DNA from 2 places in the Blautia stercoris genome. Region 2 is predicted to be linked to the other one. Evidence: predicted binding sites of a transcription regulator. Region 2 holds the regulator's gene; the other holds the start of a gene.
What was found. The regulator HrcA, encoded in region 2, represses chaperone genes, less so after heat shock. The targets are predictions, from matches to a motif close to TGTTAGCACTCNNNNNNNNNGAGTGCTAACA.

Region 1 (9,880 bases), 270 kb from region 2:
ATAAAACTCATATTTCCGATTGTCTGAATTGCTGTCTTTTCATTTCCAAGCTGTTCAATCCATGGAAGTGCCCAGATGTGTCCATCTGTATCAGTACACATGGTTCGATATTCCGGATATTTTTCAAAAACTGCCTGTAAATTCGGCATATATGCGTCAATATATTCTTCCAACGGAATGATTACACCTTGTTTGGCATATTTTAACAAGTCATTATCGCTGAATCCCGCTGAAAAGATAAAATCTGTCATATTTTTTGTATTTGCCATTTCCAGAGAAATTTTATCACTCCACTGATCTGCCTGAATCGCCGTCCAGTCAATTTCTACATTCGTCTTTTCCTGAAGTCTTTTAAAAATCGTTCTCTTATTCGGTTCAGATTCTGTATTTGCCGGATAACTAATTGTTCCGGTTAAAGTTGCTTTCTCTTTTAACGGAAATTCCAGAGTAGACGCATCCACTTCTTTAAAGCTTCCATCATTTAATTTTGCACTGGATTTATTTCCACATCCGGTAAACGCCATCGCTGTCATTGTTGCCGCCAATGCTACAGACATTGTTCTTTTCCATACTTTTTTCGTTCTTTTTTTCATCTTTACCCTCCTACATCAACCTTTTACTGAACCTGCCATGATTCCACTATCGAAATACTTCTGGAAAAATGGATACATTACTAAAAGAGGCAGACTCGATATAATAATTGTTGCATATTTTAATAACTCTGCAAGCTGTGCCCTCTGTGCGGTACTTTGCATATCAGAAATCATGCCGGATTCCGGCTGGTTCTGAATCAAAATGGACCGCAAAACTAACTGTAACGGCTGTTTCGCAGAATCATTTAAATAAATCATTGCATCAAAGTAACTGTTCCACATACCTACAAACTGCCACAATGCGATTGTCGCAATGATCGGTGTGCAAACCGGAAGCAGTATTTTAAAGAAGAATACCAACTCATTTGCCCCATCTACTTCTGCCGCTTCTCTTAACTCTCCCGGAATTCCCTGATAATACGTTCTTGCAATAATCATGTTCCATACACTAAATGCACCCGGAAGGATAACCGCCCACATACTGTCTAATAAACCAAGATTTGAAATCAATAAGTATGTCGGAATTAAGCCTCCGCCAAAAAACATTGTGATTACAAAAATAACATTAAATAATTTTCTTCCCTTGAAATCCGTACGTGACATTGGATATGCGACAAGTAATGTAACCACAACAGATACTACTGTAAATACAACGGAATAAATAACTGCGTTTTTAAAACCAATCCAGATTGCTCCATTTGACATAACCCTTTGATACGCTGTTATCGTCCATTTTGAAAAATCAAACGTAATCCCTTTATTCTGTAATGTTACCGGATCCATAAAAGATGCAACTATGATGTAAAAAATTGGCACAATAATTGCAAGTACAAACAATGCAATTAAAAAATATCCAATCGATAAAATAATTTTATCTTGTCGGCCATATTTGGAAAATTGACTTTTTCTCTTCGCCTTCATACTCACACCTCCTAAATTCCTTTTCCATCGTTCATTTTTTTAACGATTTTATTTACTGCAATTAATAAGATGACATTGATTACCGTATTAAATAAGCCAACTGCGGTTGAAAATCCATAATCTCCATCAATCAAACCTTTCTTATATACGTATGTCGAAATAATCTCAGATGTAGGAAGGTTTAAATCGGTTTGAAGTGCATAGGCTTTTTCAAAACCAATACTTAAAATGTTTCCAACTTGCATGATTAACTGAATTAATACAATATCTTTGATGGCTGGCCATTCCACCGCTTTAATCTGTTGGAAAATATTTGCTCCATCAATTACTGCCGCTTCTTTTAACTCCTGACTTGCATTTGATAATGCTGCTGTATACAGAATCGAAGCCCAGCCTGCCCCCTGCCAAATTCCACTGGCAATGTAAATCGTACGAAAAGCAGACGGCATTGTCATAAAGTTGATACTTGTTCCAAACAATCCGTTTACCGGTCCTGTTACAGACAAGAAGATTCGTACAATACCACATAATACAATGACAGAAATAAAGTTCGGAAGATACAGCACGAGCTGAATATTTTTCTTCTTTCTTTTACTAACAATTCGATTTAACAAAAATGCAAGTAAAATCGGCACCGGAAAGCCCCACAATAAGCCATACACACTAAGCTTCAATGTGTTTACTAAATATCTCATAAAGTCCGGTGATGATAAAAATCTTCTGAAATGTTCCAGTCCAACCCAATCACTTCCAAGAATCCCTCGAACCGGGTTATAATCCATAAATGCAATTAAAACGCCGCCCATAGGAATATACTTAAAAATCAAAGTGAGCAACAATGCCGGTAATAAAAAGAATACATACAACTGCCAATGACGTTTCACATATGCAACCGTATTACCGAATCCAGATTTCTTTTTCTGTTCCATTTTCTTTCCTCCTTCTACAGAATATGTGCATTTGTAAACATAACATATTTTGCTTATGCCATCATAATATCAATTTTATACTCAAATGTCAACTATCTATTGTTACATACGCACACTTTTGTAAGAATTTCACGATGCTATATGCTGTTTTTCCCTCATTTTTTCCTGTTTTTTTGTTTATTTTTACTATTTATTTTACATTTGACACATTCGCAAATTTATTCTATAATAAACTCAGATAATCATTTTACATTTGTAACAATCCAATTATTGTTTTAGAACTGAAAAGGAGATTTTATTATGTCAAAACGTGTGACGATACAAGATATCGCTGATGCTCTTGGACTATCAAGAAATACCGTCTCAAAAGCCATCAACAACACAGGAGTCTTATCTGATTCAACCAGAAAAAAAGTGTTACAAAAAACGGTAGAAATGGGCTATAAACAATTTACCTATATGAACCCGGAACAACTTAAGTTTTCCCCACAAGAAGCAACTCCACAAAAGTCTCATGGTGAAATTGCAATCCTAACCTGTGCTCCGCTCGATAATTTTCATTTTTCTTCTACAATGTTAGATAAGCTTCAAAGAGAAACCACTCAACTTGGCTATAGCATTACGATGCACCGCGTAAGCAATGAAGAACAAGCCAACTACCAGCTTCCCATTTCGTTTCATCCTGAGAATGTCTGTGGCATTATCTGTATTGAAACTTTTAACTATGACTACGCAAAAATGATTTGCGATCTGGATATTCCGGTTTTATTTGTAGACCATCCGGTACTTATGGGAAAACCTCTTCCTGCTGATCGTTTACTTATGAATAACCAGGATGAAATTTTTGCCTTCGTTCGTGAAATGAAAAAATGTGGCAAAACAAATATCGGATTTATCGGCGAGCAGTTGCATTGCCAATCTTTTTTTGAACGCTGCATGGCTACTCGTAATGCACTCTATATAAATTCGCTTCCAATTAATGAAGAGTTTTTTATTATAGACGCTCCAAAAGACACACTCACAGATTATAAAACTTATCTTTTTAACTATATTCAAAATTTAAAAGAACTTCCTGATGTTTTTGTCTGTGCAAATGATTTTATTGCTTTTGATCTGATGCAAATATTAAGACAATTAAATATTCAAGTTCCGGAGGATATTTGTCTATGTGGCTTTGACGATTCTCCTGCTGCTAAACTTATCACTCCACCGCTTACCAGTATCCACATTCACAATGAAATTCTTGGAGTTTGTGCAATAGATTTATTGCTCTCCAGAATAAAAGATCCGACTTTAAATTATCGAACCGTTTATACCGAAACAAACATTGTATACCGAGAATCCGTAAACATTGCTCCAACCAAGTAAAGGAGAATATTATGAATCAGATTTTTTCAATTGATAATCGTTTCATCCAGCTTTTAAACAAAATTTTTTGTGCTGCATGGCTCAATATCCTTTGGTTTTTATGTTGTATTCCTGTTTTTACAATCGGTGCCTCGACAACTGCCCTTTATTATGTTTCATTCAAACTCGTACGCAATGAAGAAGGCAATATTACAAAGCAGTTCTTTACTGCATTTCGTTCTAATTTCAAAAAAGCCACACTGATCTGGCTCCCTCTTTTGGGGCTTGGCATCCTATTTGGAATTGACGGCTATGTGCTTTATCATATTCGTCTGGAAAATGTATTCTGGACTTTATGCGGTGCAGTGCTCATCTGTGCCGGAGTTGTATACCTCATCGTTTTACTGAATGTTTTTCCATTATTTGCACGATTTGAAAATACAATTCCTGCAACTTTTAAAAATGCACTTGTCATGGGACTGCGTTATCTGTTCTGTTCTATTTTGATGGCAGTTGTTTATTTTGTTATTTACTATGTTATAATCAATATTTTCACACCATTTGTTGTTTTTGGACAAGGACTCGGAGCACTTATCTGCTCCTGGCTGATTCTTCCGATTCTGGAACGACTTGAAAATAATAAGGATGATGTTCTATGAAAGCATTAAAACAACTTCACGGAAAAGCAAAACTTCAATATCTTTGGGATTATTACAAACTGCCTTTTATTATTATTTGCATCGTACTTTATATTCTTGTTTATAATATCCACGGACAGCTTGTAAAAAAAACAACTGTTCTCTCGATTGCATTTATTAATGTTAATATGAGCGAATCTCTCTCTCAGCATCTGACCAGTGATTTTTTAGACTTTGAACATTTATCTGCAAAGAAAAATGAAATCTGTACTTATGACAATTTACTGATACAGGAGAATCCGGACTCGGAAAACTTAGAATACGCTTATGCATCAAGCACCAGACTTCTTGCTGTAATTGACGCAAAAAAAATAGACCTCGTATTTATGAATCGAGAAGCAATGGAACAATTAAATAAAAAAGGATATCTCTCTGACAGTATCAATGTCTCGGATTTTCCACTTTTAAAAAATGCAAAATTTGATGGGGATATCTATGTTGGAATTATCAAAAATGCTCCACATAAGGATGAATGTCTTAAATATCTTGATTTTATAAAAAAAACAGCTCCGGAAACTTAATTCCGAAGCTGTTTTTTTCTTTCTACACTACTACTTCCACTATCGTCTTTCCCCTATTTATCTTTATTTAAAAGGAATGTTTTTAACCTTCAATGGAAATATATTTATCTGTTTCCACTGCCGGTTTCGCTTCTTTCTTCGGTACGAACAGGGTCAGCATACCATGTTCAAAGTGAGCTTTGATGTCTTCCTGTTTCACATCTTCTCCCACATAAAAACTACGTTCACAGGCGCCTGAATAACGTTCACGTCTGATGTAACGACCGGTTTCTTTTTCTTTCTCGTCTTTATCAAGTCCTTTTGCTGCTGCTATGGTCAGATAACCATTTTCAAGTGCTACTTTGACTTCATCTTTCTTAAATCCCGGCAGATCCATTTCAATGGTATAACCTTTTTCAGTTTCTTTGATATCTGTTTTCATCATATTTTTGCTATGATGTCCATACAGTTTCTTTTCAATGTTTTTCTGTTCTTTGCTGTTATCAAAAAATGGGAATTCCCAAAAGTCATCAAATAAATTTTCTCCAAAAATACTAGGCATCAACATAAGTCATCTCTCCTTTTTTATCTCAAAATCTTAATTGCTGTTTACCTGTTTCTTTTTTGGAACTTAGGTCAAACCAGAGGGGAAAGACTTTTTCATTTTTCTTTGTCTCTCTTTATTTCCCTCTTCCTTTGTTCTAGTTGTACTATAGCACGTATTATTAGCACTGTCAAGAGGTGAGTGCTAATTTTTTGTGAAAATTCTGTGAACCCTGCAGACAGAAGAAACATCACAGTCAAAATAACGTAGAAATCCGTCAGAATAAAGGACGAAATTTTCTCTCAAATACATTATAATAAATTTTATAATAATTTATGGGGGATTTTTATGAAAAATATAGTTTCAACCGGTAAAGATGACTTTTACCGGCAAATGTTTCGGCTGACACTTCCGATTATCATCCAAAATCTGTTAAGTGCAGCCGTCAATTCCGCCGACGTAATCATGCTCAATTATGTCGGACAATCCGCAATTTCCGCAGTTTCTTTAGCTGCCAGTTATTCTAATATCCTGTTTATGGTATATTATGGACTTGGCACAGGTGCATCGCTTTTATGTGCACAATACTTTGGACAAAATAATTTACAGGCGATTCACGCAATCGAAGGAATTGCCCTTCGTTTTTCAATCGCAATTTCCGGTGTCGTTGCCCTGATTGCATTTACGATGCCAAACCGCATGATGCTAATCTTTACCTCTGACCCGGAGTTAATATCCATCGGCTCTTCTTATTTAAGAATCATGGGAATTACTTATTTATGCTGGGGCGTGACCGAAGTTTATCTTGCAATTCTGCGAAGTATCGGACGGGTAACCATCAGTATGGCATTAAATATGCTTGCTTTTGTTTTAAATGTTATTTTAAATGCGGTCTTTATTTTTGGTTTATTTGGACTTCCAAAACTCGGAGCAGCCGGTGTTGCCATTGCAACTGCTTTTTCTCGACTAATCGAACTAATTGCCTGCATCATTGTTTCTTTTCTGAGTAAAAACGTAAAACTAAATCCGGCTTATATGTTTATCCATAGTAAAGTTTTATTAAACGACTTTATTAAATTATCACTTCCGGCACTTGGAAACGATGTCTCATGGAGTGTAGCCTTTTCCATGTATTCTGTTATTCTTGGACATTTAGGTACCGATGCTGTAGCTGCTAATTCTCTGGTTACAGTAGTCCGTAACATTGGTTCCGTGTTCTGTTTTGCGATTGCCAGTGCAGGAACCATTCTGCTTGGCAATGTTATGGGAAAAGGTGACTTGGAAAAATCTAAAGTTTATGCATCCAGAATGTTAAAAATGACTGTGATTGCCGGAGCAATCGGTGGTGTCATCGTACTGACAATCACACCTTTTGTAATGAGATTTGCCTCTCTAAATGATCAGGCAATGCACTACTTAAAATATATGCTCTTAATTAACACTTATTATATTATGGGTTCGGCTGTAAATACCGCACTCATTGCCGGAGTATTCCGAGCCGGTGGTGATACCAAATTTGGATTAATCTGTGATACCATTGATATGTGGGTTTACGCAGTTCCACTTGGATTCTTCGCTGCCTTTGTACTAAAACTTCCGGTTCTCTGGGTTTATTTCTTATTATGCACAGATGAATTTGTGAAATGGCCTTGGGTACTGCATCATTACCGTCAGGGTAAATGGGCACAGAATATTACAAGAGAAAATTTATTTGACTGAATTAATCAGGCAACAAATTGGATTACGAATATCCATTTGTTTGAAATCAAAACCGCCCTGTGCATCTCAACTCCAACGAAGTGCACAGGGCGATTTTTTAATTTATTTTAATTTTGTTTAAAGAGGAATCTGCTTATCCTTCAATGGAAATATATTTATCTGTTTCCACTGCCGGTTTTGCTTCTTTCTTTGGTACGAACAGAGTTAACATACCATGTTCAAAGTGAGCTTTGATGTCTTCCTGTTTTACATCTGCTCCTACATAAAAGCTACGTTCACAGGCACCGGAATAACGTTCGCGTCTGATGTAACGACCGGTTTCTTTTTCTTTCTCGTCTTTATCAAGTCCTTTTGCTGCTGCTATGGTCAGATAACCATTTTCAAGTGCTACTTTGACTTCATCTTTCTTAAATCCTGGCAGATCCATTTCAATGGTATAACCTTTTTCAGTTTCTTTGATATCTGTTTTCATCATATTTTTACTATGATGTCCATACAGTTTCTTTTCAATGTTTTTCTGTTCTTTACTGTTATCAAAAAATGGGAATTCCCAAAAGTCATCAAATAAATTTTCTCCAAAAATACTAGGCATCAACATAAGTCATCTCTCCTTTTTTATCTCAAAATCTTAATTGCTGTTTACCTGTTTCTTTTTTGGAACTTAGGTCAAACCAGAGGGGAAAGGCTTTTTTATTTCTTTGTCTCTCTCTATTTCCCTCTTCCTTTGTTCTAGTTGTACTATAGCACATATTATTAGCACTGTCAAGAGGTGAGTGCTAATTTTTTGTGAACATTCTGTGAAAATTCAAATAAAAAACTAACTTCCACCTTTAGCCTTTTTATTCTACATTGTAAACTTTAGATATGATAAAATTTTTCTTGCCCTCGGGTTACCCTAGTATATTAATATTTCTACTATACGGACACACTAATATAACATTTTATTTTGGAGGTAGCTCATGAAAGATTTTATTTATGAAGGGCCAGTCCGCATCATCTATGGTGCTGGTCAGTATAAAGAATTAAAAGAAAATCCTCATGACCGCAAAAAACTAATGGAAATTATTGATTCATTTGGACCGATGCAGTCACTGTTTATGGAAATTACAACAGAAAAACTTGCTGATATCATAGAAGAAGCAATTGAGGGATTAGCATAAAAAATCAGAAAAAAAGAAGTTCAGAGCTGGCACTCCGAACTTCTTTTTACTCACTTAGAGTATAATCGCATTTCTTAGCTATACTTATTATATGTCTTTTCTTATCAAAAATCAAATGCCCACCCTTCATTTGCTTCTTCCTGCCATTTGTGCTATTCTGAAAAACAAAAAGGAAGCCCTATTATGATTTTAATATTCATCATTCCCATTTATATTTTATTAAACGCCTACATCCTGCACCGAATCCATAAATGGCTGACTGCATGTTCTGAGCGTTTTCATTCCAAATGGTTTGTTGTGCCTTATCTTACTATTTATTCTCTGCTGGCGCTTTCTCTGCTTTTTGCATTTTTACTGCCTGCCTCTGAATTTCAGGTACTTGTAAAGCGAATCAGCAACTACTGGCTTGGCACATTTTTATATTTATTAATGTTTATTGCAGTCGCAGATATTCTCCGGCTGATTTTAAAACAAATTACTGGAAAAATACATGAGTTTTTCTTTTGTAAAGCCGGCTATGTATTTGTTGGACTTCTGCTTACCGCACTTATCTGCGGTATCAGCGCTTATGGAATTTTACATTCCAAACACGTAAAAGTGACGCCTTATGATATTACTGTAGAAAAATCCTGCGCCGGACATGATTCTTTAAAAATCGTTCTCGCTGCAGATTTGCATCTTGGTTACAGTGTCGATGACAGGCAGATGCAGCGCATGGTAAAGAAAATCAATGCACAAAATGCAGACCTTGTTGTATTTGCGGGCGACGTTTTTGACAACGAATATGAAGCCGTTCAAAATCCAGATAAAATTGCCAAAACACTTTCTACGATTCAAAGTACTTATGGCTCTTATGCTGTGTTCGGAAACCATGATGTGACAGAACGGCTCTTAGGTGGATTTTCAGTTACATCAAAAGAAAACGAAGTCCGTGACCCGAGATTTGAAAGTTTTCTAAAAGATGCCGATATCACTCTTCTCGATGATGAAGTCACCTGTATTGACAATGCCTTTTATCTCGTTGGTCGAAAAGATATTCAAAAACCAGGAGACGGCACAACGAACCGAAAAACTATCGAAGAACTGCTCTCGAACGTAGATAAAACCAAACCTGTTTTTGTCCTGGAACATCAGCCAAAACAACTTGAAGAACTTGATAATGCCGGCGTAGATATGCAGTTATGCGGTCACACTCACGATGGACAGATTTTTCCCGGAAATCTAACGGTAAAATTATTCTGGGAAAATCCCTGCGGTTACTTAAAAAAAGGTAATCTGAACAGCATTGTAACTTCCGGAGTCGGTGTCTGGGGTCCGGCAATGCGGGTTGGAACAGACAGCGAAATCTGTACGATTACGGTGTATTTTTCCAATTATTAATAATTTTAGTGTGCATCGGAGGTTATCTCCAATATACAACTTCGTACGAACCCTTCCTGATATGCACAAAAAAGTTCCAGAATAGTTCT
Region 2 (9,880 bases):
GATTGCTTTTGCACCCTCATCCATTGACTGTTCGACTTCTTTTTCATCGAAACCACCTTCCGGTCCTATGAAAATTCCAATCGACTGACCTGGTTTTATACTGTTTATGATTGCTTTTGTCTCCTGCATCCCTTTTGCACGCTCATAAGGTAAAAGAATCACATCCAGATTTTTTGCATAAGCAAGGGCTTCTTTAAAACTCATCACATGACTGACTTCCGGCACATACATACGTTTGGACTGCTTTGCCGCACTTTCCGAAATTGCCTGCCATCTACGCTGCTTGTTTACCTCTTTTTTTCCCTCCAGACGCACAACTGCTCGCTTAGTTGCCACCGGTATCACCTGATGCACACCCAGCTCTACTGCCTTTTGAATAATCCATTCCATTTTGTCTGACTTTGGAAGTCCCTGAAACAGATAGATTTTAGAAGAAAGTTCATATCCTGCTTCCTGTGCATACATGATATGCGCAGTAACTTCATCTTCTAAAAATTCTTCGATGTAGCACGTATATTCCATTGTCTCTCCGGTACTAATCAGGATTTCCTCTCCGGTTTTCATCCGCAGTACATTTTTGATATGATTGACATCACTGCCACAGATGCGAATGACCGTTTCTTCTACCTGAGACGGTTCTACAAAAAAACGATACATTTTTTGCTCCTTAATTTTTTCTGGCCGTAACAGACACCCATTCTCCCTGATGTGTAACCTCTAACACTTCAAGACCGGCTGCTTTTACCGCATTTACAACAGTTTCTTCTTTGTCGTCAATGATACCGGATGTAATATAAATTCCACCTTTTTTCATCTGATTTAAGATAACCGGAGTCAGTGGAACTAATACATCTGCTAAAATATTAGCAACTACGATATCATATTTTTCATAGCCAACTTTATCCTGTACTTCTTTATCATCAATGATATTTCCAATCATCATGTCAAAAGCTTCTACCGGAATCTCATTTGCCTCTTTATTTTCTTCTACTGCCGGAACTGCACAAGGATCAAGGTCTGTTCCGACTGCATGTTTTGCTCCTAATTTCAATGCTACAATCGATAAAATTCCGCTTCCTGTTCCGACATCAAGCAGTTCTGTCTCGCTTGTCACATATTTCTTTAACTGACGGATACAAAGCTGTGTGGTCTCATGCATACCTGTTCCAAACGCTGTACCTGGGTCAATATGAATAATCATTCGGTCTTTATCTTCTTCTTTTACTTCTTCCCAGGATGGAATAATCAAGATATCATCTACATAAAACTGCTTGAAATACTGTTTCCAGTTGTTAATCCAGTCTTTGTCTTCGGTCTGGGAAAGTGTAATCATTCCGGAACCGATGTCTACAAACATTCTTAACTCTTCTAATTCTGCCTTTACTTTTTCAAGCATTGCATTGACATCTTCATCCTCATCCAGATAAAAATTCAGATATGCAACCCCATCATCTTCCGGCATATCCGGAAGAATATCTACAAACATCTGCTTTTTATCCTGTTCGGATAACGGCTGTTTGTCCTGAATTTCCGCACCTTCAAGCCCGATGTCCGCAAGGGTGGAAATGACAATATCTTCTACTTCTTCTCTGATTTCCAAAGTAATTTTATTCCACTTCATAGTTAGTCTTTCCTTTCTTTATCTATACTCTCTTATACAAACATAAATACAATCGTTATTGTCACTACCGATAATACAGTCGACAAAATAATTCCCTCTGATATTGTATGTGCATCTTTATTATATTGTTCCGCTAACATAACCGGCATATTTCCGGTTGGAAGAGCCAACATTAAAATAATGGTTGCACGCATAATATAATCTGGAAGAATTGGTTTTAACAAAATTGCAATTAAAACCGGTAAGACCAGAAACCGCAATAATTCAAATAGCATAAGCTTTCGATTTTCAATTATTTTTTTCGGATTTAACCCCACTACAGATGCTCCGATTACCATCATAGAAAGAAACGTACAGGCATTTCCACAGTAAGTTACGATATTCTGAAGCGTCTCCGGAACGGTAAGCTGAAACCAGTAAATCAAAAATGCAAAAATGCAACAGACAAAACCGGGTGTAAAAATATCTGTCCAGGACTGTTTTTTATCGCCTTCTGTTCCCTTTCTTACCAATGCAATCCCAAATGTAAAGATAAAAATATTATACAGAAAATTAAAAATCACCACATACAAAATTGATTTATGTCCAAGAATTGCGAGTGATACCGGAAATCCGATAAATCCAACATTTCCAAACGTGCTCATCAAAACATATGCTTCTTTTTCCTTCGTCTGTACCCGAAAAATCTTTACAAATGCATAACCAAACACAATCAACAGAACATAATACACAATACCAATTCCCGTTACAATCCCTACATTTTTTCTGGAAATATCTGACATATCCTGAAACACACTTGCAAGAATCATTGCAGGGCAGCAGATGTTTACAACAATTGCTGATAAATCCTTCATCACCATTTCTGATACAAACTTCCTTTTATACATGAAATATCCAAGTATAATCAGCGCAAATATCATCACCATCTGCTTTAGAACCACTATGCTGCCCATTTTCTCATAAACTCTCCCACTTTATCTATTTAACATTCCTATTATAAGGGAAATTTTTTTAGATTGCAACGAAAAAAAGAGAAGAAAAAATGTGAAACAATCACAAATTTTCTTCTCTTTTTACTAATCTTCAAATGTTTCTTTAATGGTTTCTTTGAATTTTTCCCATCCGCCTTTTTTCTTCTTTTCCGGAGTTTCTTCTTTTTCTTCTTTTGGACGATTTCCGCAGGCGGCATCAAATTTACGAAGTGCTTCTTTTGCCTCTTCATTTAACTTAGTTGGTACCTGAACAACCAGTGTAACATAATGGTCACCACGTACGTTTTTATTTCTAAGGGACGGTACACCTTTTCCTTTTAAGCGGACTTTGGTATCGGTCTGCGTTCCGGGTTTGACATCGTACATAACGTCTCCGTCTACCGTACTGATGCGGACTTCTCCACCGAGTGCTGCCTGTGCATAAGTAATTGGTGCAGTAGAAAAGATATTCATATCCTGTCTCTGGAAAATCGGATGACGAGCTACCATAACTTCTACAAGCAAATCTCCTCTTGGTCCTCCGTTTGTTCCCGGTTCACCTTTATCACGGATACGGATACTCTGTCCATTGTCAATACCGGCCGGAATACTTACCTGAATCTTCTTATGTTTGGACACATATCCTGTACCATGGCAATCGGTACATTTATCTTTAATGATTTTACCGGTTCCCTGACAATCCGGACAAGTCTGAACATTCCGAACCATTCCGAACATAGACTGCTGTGTATAGACAACCTGACCTTCTCCATGACATTTTGGACAGGTCTCCGGCTGTGTTCCAGGTCTTGCACCTGTTCCATGACAGGTTTCACAGGTTTCTTTTAAATTTAAATCCAGTTCTTTTTCACATCCAAAGACTGCCTCTTCAAATGTAACACGAACTCCGGCTCTGACATTTGCGCCCTTCATTGGACCATTATTCGTTCTTCTACGACCACCGCCGCCGAATAAATCTCCAAAAATATCTCCAAAAATGTCACCCATATCTGCGCCGTCAAATCCGCTGAAGCCACCATATCCGCCGGCTCCGCCACCGCCATTTTCAAATGCGGCATGTCCAAACTGGTCATACTGTTTTCTCTTTTCTGCATCACTTAATACTGCATAAGCTTCGGAAGCTTCTTTAAATTTTTTCTCTGCTTCTTTATCACCTGGGTTTACGTCTGGATGATATTTTTTTGCCAGCTTACGATATGCACTTTTTATGGTAGAATCATCTGCGCCTCTGTCGACACCAAGCACCTCATAATAATCTCTCTTATCCGCCATTGGTTTTAATCCTTTCTATACACACATTTAGGCATGGAGCGCCTGTCAGCACCCCATGCCCCATATCTTTTATTTACTGACAATTTTATACTTCTCTGTAATCTCCGTCAACTACATCATCGCCATAAGCTTCATTTGCTCCTGCGCCTGCACCTGCCTCTGGTCCCGGACCTGCCTGAGCACCTGCTGCTCCCTGTGCACCTTCGTACATTTTAGCAAAGAGTTTCTGTGCACTCTGCATCAGTTTTTCTTTACCTGCTTTGATGTCAGCAATCTGGGCATCTGTAATCTCATCGGTGTTTGCACAGCCATTCAGGATTTCTTTTAATGCATTTAAGTCAGCTTCTACTGCTGTTTTATCATTTGCATCTAATTTATCGCCAGCTTCTTCCATTGCTTTTTCTGTCTGGAATACCATAGCGTCTGCATCATTCTTTGTATCAACTGCTTCTTTACGTTTTTTATCCTGAGCTTCGAACTCAGCGGCTTCTCTGACTGCTTTATCGATTTCATCATCAGACATATTTGAACCAGCTGTAATTGTGATGTGCTGTTCTTTTCCTGTTCCAAGGTCTTTTGCGGAAACATTTACAATACCGTTTGCATCGATATCGAATGTAACTTCAATCTGCGGAACACCTCTTCTTGCTGGCGGGATTCCATCCAGACGGAACTGACCAAGGGATTTGTTATCTCTTGCGAACTGTCTTTCACCCTGAACTACGTTGATATCTACTGCTGTCTGGTTATCTGCTGCTGTAGAGAAAATCTGGCTCTTCTTTGTAGGAATGGTTGTATTTCTCTCAATCAGTCTTGTAGCGATACCACCCATTGTCTCGATAGACAGTGACAGTGGAGTAACATCCAGAAGAAGGATATCACCTGCGCCTGCATCTCCGGCAAGTTTACCACCCTGCACAGATGCACCAAGTGCAACACATTCATCCGGGTTTAAGCTCTTGCTTGGTTCTTTTCCTGTTAAGGCTTTTACTTTATCCTGTACAGCCGGGATACGTGTAGAACCACCAACTAACAGTACCTGACCCAATTCAGAAGCATTGATTCCTGCATCAGATAATGCACGGCGAACCGGTTCTGCTGTTCTTTCTACAAGGTCATGTGTTAATTCATCAAATTTTGCTCTTGTCAGGTTCATATCGAAGTGCAGAGGTCCATTTGCATTCATGCTGATGAATGGCAGGTTGATATTTGTTGTTGTTGCAGAAGAAAGTTCTTTTTTCGCTTTTTCTGCTGCTTCTTTGATTCTCTGCATTGCCATTTTATCTGCGGAAAGGTCTACACCTTCTGCTTTCTTAAATTCAGAAATCATGTAATCTGCAACCTTCTGGTCAAAGTCATCACCACCAAGGCGGTTATCACCAGCTGTAGATAATACTTCGATAACACCGTCACCGATTTCAATAACGGAAACATCAAATGTACCACCACCTAAGTCGTATACCATGATTTTCTGTTCTTTTTCGTTATCCAGACCGTAAGCAAGTGCTGCTGCTGTAGGCTCGTTGATGATACGTTTTACATCAAGACCTGCGATTTTACCGGCATCTTTTGTTGCCTGACGCTGTGCGTCATTGAAATATGCCGGAACTGTGATAACAGCTTCTGTTACTTTTTCACCAAGATAGTTTTCTGCATCACCTTTCAGTTTCTGAAGAATCATTGCGGAAATTTCCTGTGGAGAATATTTCTTATCATCAATTGTTACTCTGTAATCTGTACCCATGTGTCTCTTGATAGAAGAGATTGTTTTGTCAGCATTTGTAACTGCCTGACGTTTTGCCGGCTCACCGACTAATCTTTCACCTGTTTTTGTAAATGCCACAACAGATGGTGTTGTTCTTGCGCCTTCCGCATTTGCGATAACAGTTGGCTGTCCACCTTCCATAACACCTACACAGCTATTTGTTGTACCTAAGTCAATACCAATAATCTTGCTCATGATTTTTTCCTCCTATATCAATTCCAAGTTTTCTATCAATTTATAAGATGAAATCTGATTTTAAAAATCAGATATAATTGATTAATTTGCTACTTTTACCATGCTGTGTCTTACGACATGGTCTTTATAGAGATATCCTTTCTGGAACTCTTCTACTACTACATTCTCTCCGGCTTCTTCATCTTCCACATGCATTACTGCGTTGTGGTAATCCGGATTAAATTCTTCTCCGACTGCATCAATGGCTTTGACACCCATTTCTTCAAATACAGTCATCATCTGTTTGTAAATCTTTGTCATTCCGTCTGCAAACGGACTGTCTTTTTCTTCTTCCGGAACTGCTGCAAGACCTCTTTCAAAGTTATCTACAACCGGAAGAATCTTTTCAATAATTTCTCTTGCACCGATTTCATACATGGAAGCTTTTTCTTTCTCGGTACGTTTTCTGAAATTATCAAATTCTGCCATCTGACGTTTTACACGGTCAGTCAGCTCTTCGATTTTTTCATCTTTTTTATCTTTTTTCTTTTTGAAAAATCCTTTCTTTTCTTCAGATTTTTCTTCTGTTTCTGCTTCTTCAGAATTTTCTTCTGCCTCACAGCTTTCTTCTGTAACTTCTTCGGTTTCTTCTGTTTCTGTCTCGGCTGTTACATCATCGTTTTTATCATCATATAATTCTTTTTCTTCTGACACGAATCCATTCCGCCTTTCTATGTTTTCTTAAATATATGGTCTAATTGTGTTTTCAGCGTTTTCAGATTATCTACTACATTTTCATAATCCATTCTCTTCGGTCCGATGATTCCGATTGTTCCCTGCATGCCCTCACCCAAGTCGTAAGTCGCAGTCACTACACTGCAGTCTCTCATGGTTTGTACCGGACTTTCATTTCCAATATAAACCTGAATTCCTGTGTTTTCTTCTGAACTCATCGAATCTTTTACTAAATCCGCAAGCGCATGTTTTTCTTCAAATGCTGAAATCAATTCACTGGCTTTTGAGGTATCTGCTAGTTCCGGGTACTTGAAAATGTTTGTCGCACCGCTTGTATAGATTTCAACCTCATCTTTGTCTTCCGCAATCGCCTGAGCTACCGCATCAATCACACTGCCAACCACTTCACTGTGGATACCGGCTTGTTCTTTCATCCGGGTTATCATGCTCAGATTGATTTCTTCGATTGTAAGACCATTTAACTGCGTATTTAAAAGCAGATTTAATTTTAAAACTGTTTCATCACTCATAGGCTCCTGTAAATCAATCATCTGATTCTTTACCAGATTGCTGTCGGTTACTAAAACCGCAAGCAGTTGATTGTCACCCACTTTAGAGAGCTGAATGAATTTAAGTTTGTTTCTGTGATAGGTCGGACCGGAAATCATTGTGGCATAATTTGTATTTATTGCAAGTACTTTTACTACCTGCTGTAATACTTTTTCCATTTTATCGGTCTTTTCTATCATCAAATCTTTAATTTCCGAAACTTCTTTTTCTTTTTCCTTCATCAGTTCATCGACATATAACCGATATCCTTTATCAGAAGGAATTCTTCCAGCCGATGTATGCGGCTGAAGAATGTAACCCAGTTCTTCCAGGTCTGACATTTCATTTCGGATGGTTGCAGAACTGAGATTCAGGTCTGTGTATTTTGATATCGTTCTTGAACCAACCGGTTCTCCGGTATCAAGGTAGGTCTGGATTATGGCTTTTAAAATTTTTCGTTTTCGCTCATCCAATTCACTTTCCATTTTAATCTCCTTTCTGCTTCTTTTTTAATTGTTAGCACTCGTCGTAGTGGAGTGCTAACATCTATGCTCTTAAGATAGCACTGACCCATTTATTTGTCAAGAGCTTTACGAAATTTTTTTTATTTTTTTAACCAAATCAAGTAAGTCCCCTGCTTCAATTGCGAAAAGCAATAAGCAGGGGTGGGGACTTGCTTGTATCAGGAGGGGCAAGCCCCTTCTGATAAGCTGCGTAGCAGCTATTTGGTTATGAGCAAGCAGTGTAGCGGATTGCGAATATCCACTTGACTTCGAGCGGAAATCAATCCATTTCTTCCAGATTTTTCTTCAGTTCCACCATTTTGTCACGAAGCCCTGCTGCTGCCTCGAAATTCAAATCCGCCGCTGCTTTTCGCATCTTCTTCTCGACTTCTTTAATTAATTTTTCTAATTCTTTTCTGCTCATAGACTCAGGGTCTTTCTCTAATTTTTCTTCTGTCTCGGCAACCGATTTGGAAATACTGATTAAATCTCGTACCGCTTTTTTAACAGTCTGCGGTGTGATATGATGTTCTTTATTATATTCCTCCTGTACACTACGGCGACGCATCGTCTCATTGATTGCCATCTTCATGGAATCCGTCATCACATCTGCATACATAATGACATGTCCCTCTACATTTCTTGCCGCACGACCAATTGTCTGAATCAGTGAGGTCTCGGAACGCAGGAATCCCTCTTTGTCTGCATCCAGAATTGCAACTAATGTAATTTCCGGAATATCCAGTCCCTCTCTTAAAAGGTTGATTCCAACCAAAACATCAAATACATTTAAACGCATATCACGGATAATCTGTGTCCGCTCTAACGTATCAATATCAGAATGTAAGTATTTCACACGGATTCCCAAATCTTTCATATAATCCGTCAATTCCTCAGCCATACGTTTCGTCAGTGTGGTAATCAGTATCTTATTTCCTTTCTCGACTTCTTTATTCACTTCAGAAACCAAATCATCAATCTGTCCCTCTACCGGACGTACTTCCACCATCGGATCTAAAAGTCCTGTCGGACGTATTATCTGTTCTGCCCTTAAGAGTTCATGTTGTTCCTCGTACTCCCCCGGTGTAGCAGATACAAATAAAATCTGGTCAATTTTACTTTCAAATTCTTCAAAATTAAGCGGACGATTATCCAGTGCCGATGGCAGACGAAATCCATAATCCACCAGTGTTGTCTTTCTGGAACGGTCTCCGGCATACATTCCCCGAATCTGTGGAACCGTTTTATGAGACTCATCTACGATAATTAAATAGTCATCTCCAAAGTAATCCATGAGCGTATATGGTGCTTGTCCCGGCTCTAAGCCGGATAAATGTCTGGAATAATTTTCAATTCCCGAACAAAAACCGGTTTCTTTCAACATTTCCATATCAAAATTTGTACGCTCTGAAATTCTCTGCGCCTCTAATAATTTGTCCTCACTTTTAAAATATGTCACCCGTTCTTCTAACTCTTCTTCTATATGAATGGCTGCCTTTTTTATCTGCTCCATCGGAACGACATAATGCGAAGCCGGGAAAATTGCGATATGATTTAACTGGCATTTTATTTCTCCGGTCAGTACATTAATTTCTGTAATACGGTCAATCTCATCTCCAAAAAATTCTACTCTTACCGCTGTATCCGTATAATCCGCAGGGAAAATTTCCAACACATCTCCCCGCACCCGAAATGTTCCCCTGTGAAAATCCATGTCATTGCGATCATACTGAATATCAATCAATTCCCGAGCAACCTCATCCCGGTCTTTTTCCATTCCCGGACGCAGAGAAATAATCATGTTCTGGTAATCCTTTGGACTTCCGATTCCATAAATACAGGAAACACTCGAAACAATAATGACGTCTTTTCTTTCACTCAAAGAAGAAGTGGCTGAAAGACGCAGTTTATCAATCTCATCATTGATTGCCGAATCCTTTGCAATATAAGTGTCAGAAGACGGCACATAAGCTTCCGGTTGATAATAATCATAATAGGAGACAAAATATTCAACTGCGTTATCGGGGAACATCTCCTTGAATTCTCCGTAGAGCTGCGCAGCAAGTGTTTTATTATGAGCGATGACCAGTGTCGGCTTTTGTAATTGCTGGATCACGTTTGCCATCGTAAAAGTCTTTCCAGAACCCGTAACCCCCAGTAAAGTCTGGCATTGGTTGCCTTCCTTGAAACCTTTCACAAGCTCTGCAATCGCCTGTGGCTGGTCTCCGGTTGGCTTATATGGGGCTTTTAATTTGAACTCATTCATGGT

Region 1: a site for HrcA is predicted at 5,712-5,742, ahead of ACYQ2D_RS08450 (Hsp20/alpha crystallin family protein). Genes of this name have one in related genera too.

The regions. Positions count from the first base shown of each region.
Region 1 covers NZ_BAAHYF010000001.1:1,744,180-1,754,059, forward strand. Annotated here, with positions in the region: gene ACYQ2D_RS08420 (extracellular solute-binding protein) at 1-593, opposite strand, end outside; gene ACYQ2D_RS08425 (carbohydrate ABC transporter permease) at 609-1,514, opposite strand; gene ACYQ2D_RS08430 (ABC transporter permease) at 1,526-2,443, opposite strand; gene ACYQ2D_RS08435 (LacI family DNA-binding transcriptional regulator) at 2,744-3,811, shown strand; gene ACYQ2D_RS08440 (YesL family protein) at 3,823-4,449, shown strand; gene ACYQ2D_RS08445 (hypothetical protein) at 4,446-5,009, shown strand; gene ACYQ2D_RS08450 (Hsp20/alpha crystallin family protein) at 5,092-5,556, opposite strand; gene ACYQ2D_RS08455 (MATE family efflux transporter) at 5,881-7,251, shown strand; gene ACYQ2D_RS08460 (Hsp20/alpha crystallin family protein) at 7,385-7,849, opposite strand; gene ACYQ2D_RS08465 (hypothetical protein) at 8,211-8,411, shown strand; gene ACYQ2D_RS08470 (metallophosphoesterase) at 8,595-9,791, shown strand.
Region 2 covers NZ_BAAHYF010000001.1:1,470,002-1,479,881, forward strand. Annotated here, with positions in the region: gene ACYQ2D_RS07060 (16S rRNA (uracil(1498)-N(3))-methyltransferase) at 1-657, opposite strand, end outside; gene prmA (50S ribosomal protein L11 methyltransferase) at 668-1,621, opposite strand; gene ACYQ2D_RS07070 (AEC family transporter) at 1,654-2,574, opposite strand; gene dnaJ (molecular chaperone DnaJ) at 2,698-3,885, opposite strand; gene dnaK (molecular chaperone DnaK) at 3,971-5,845, opposite strand; gene grpE (nucleotide exchange factor GrpE) at 5,927-6,538, opposite strand; gene hrcA (heat-inducible transcriptional repressor HrcA) at 6,556-7,593, opposite strand; gene uvrB (excinuclease ABC subunit UvrB) at 7,892-9,877, opposite strand.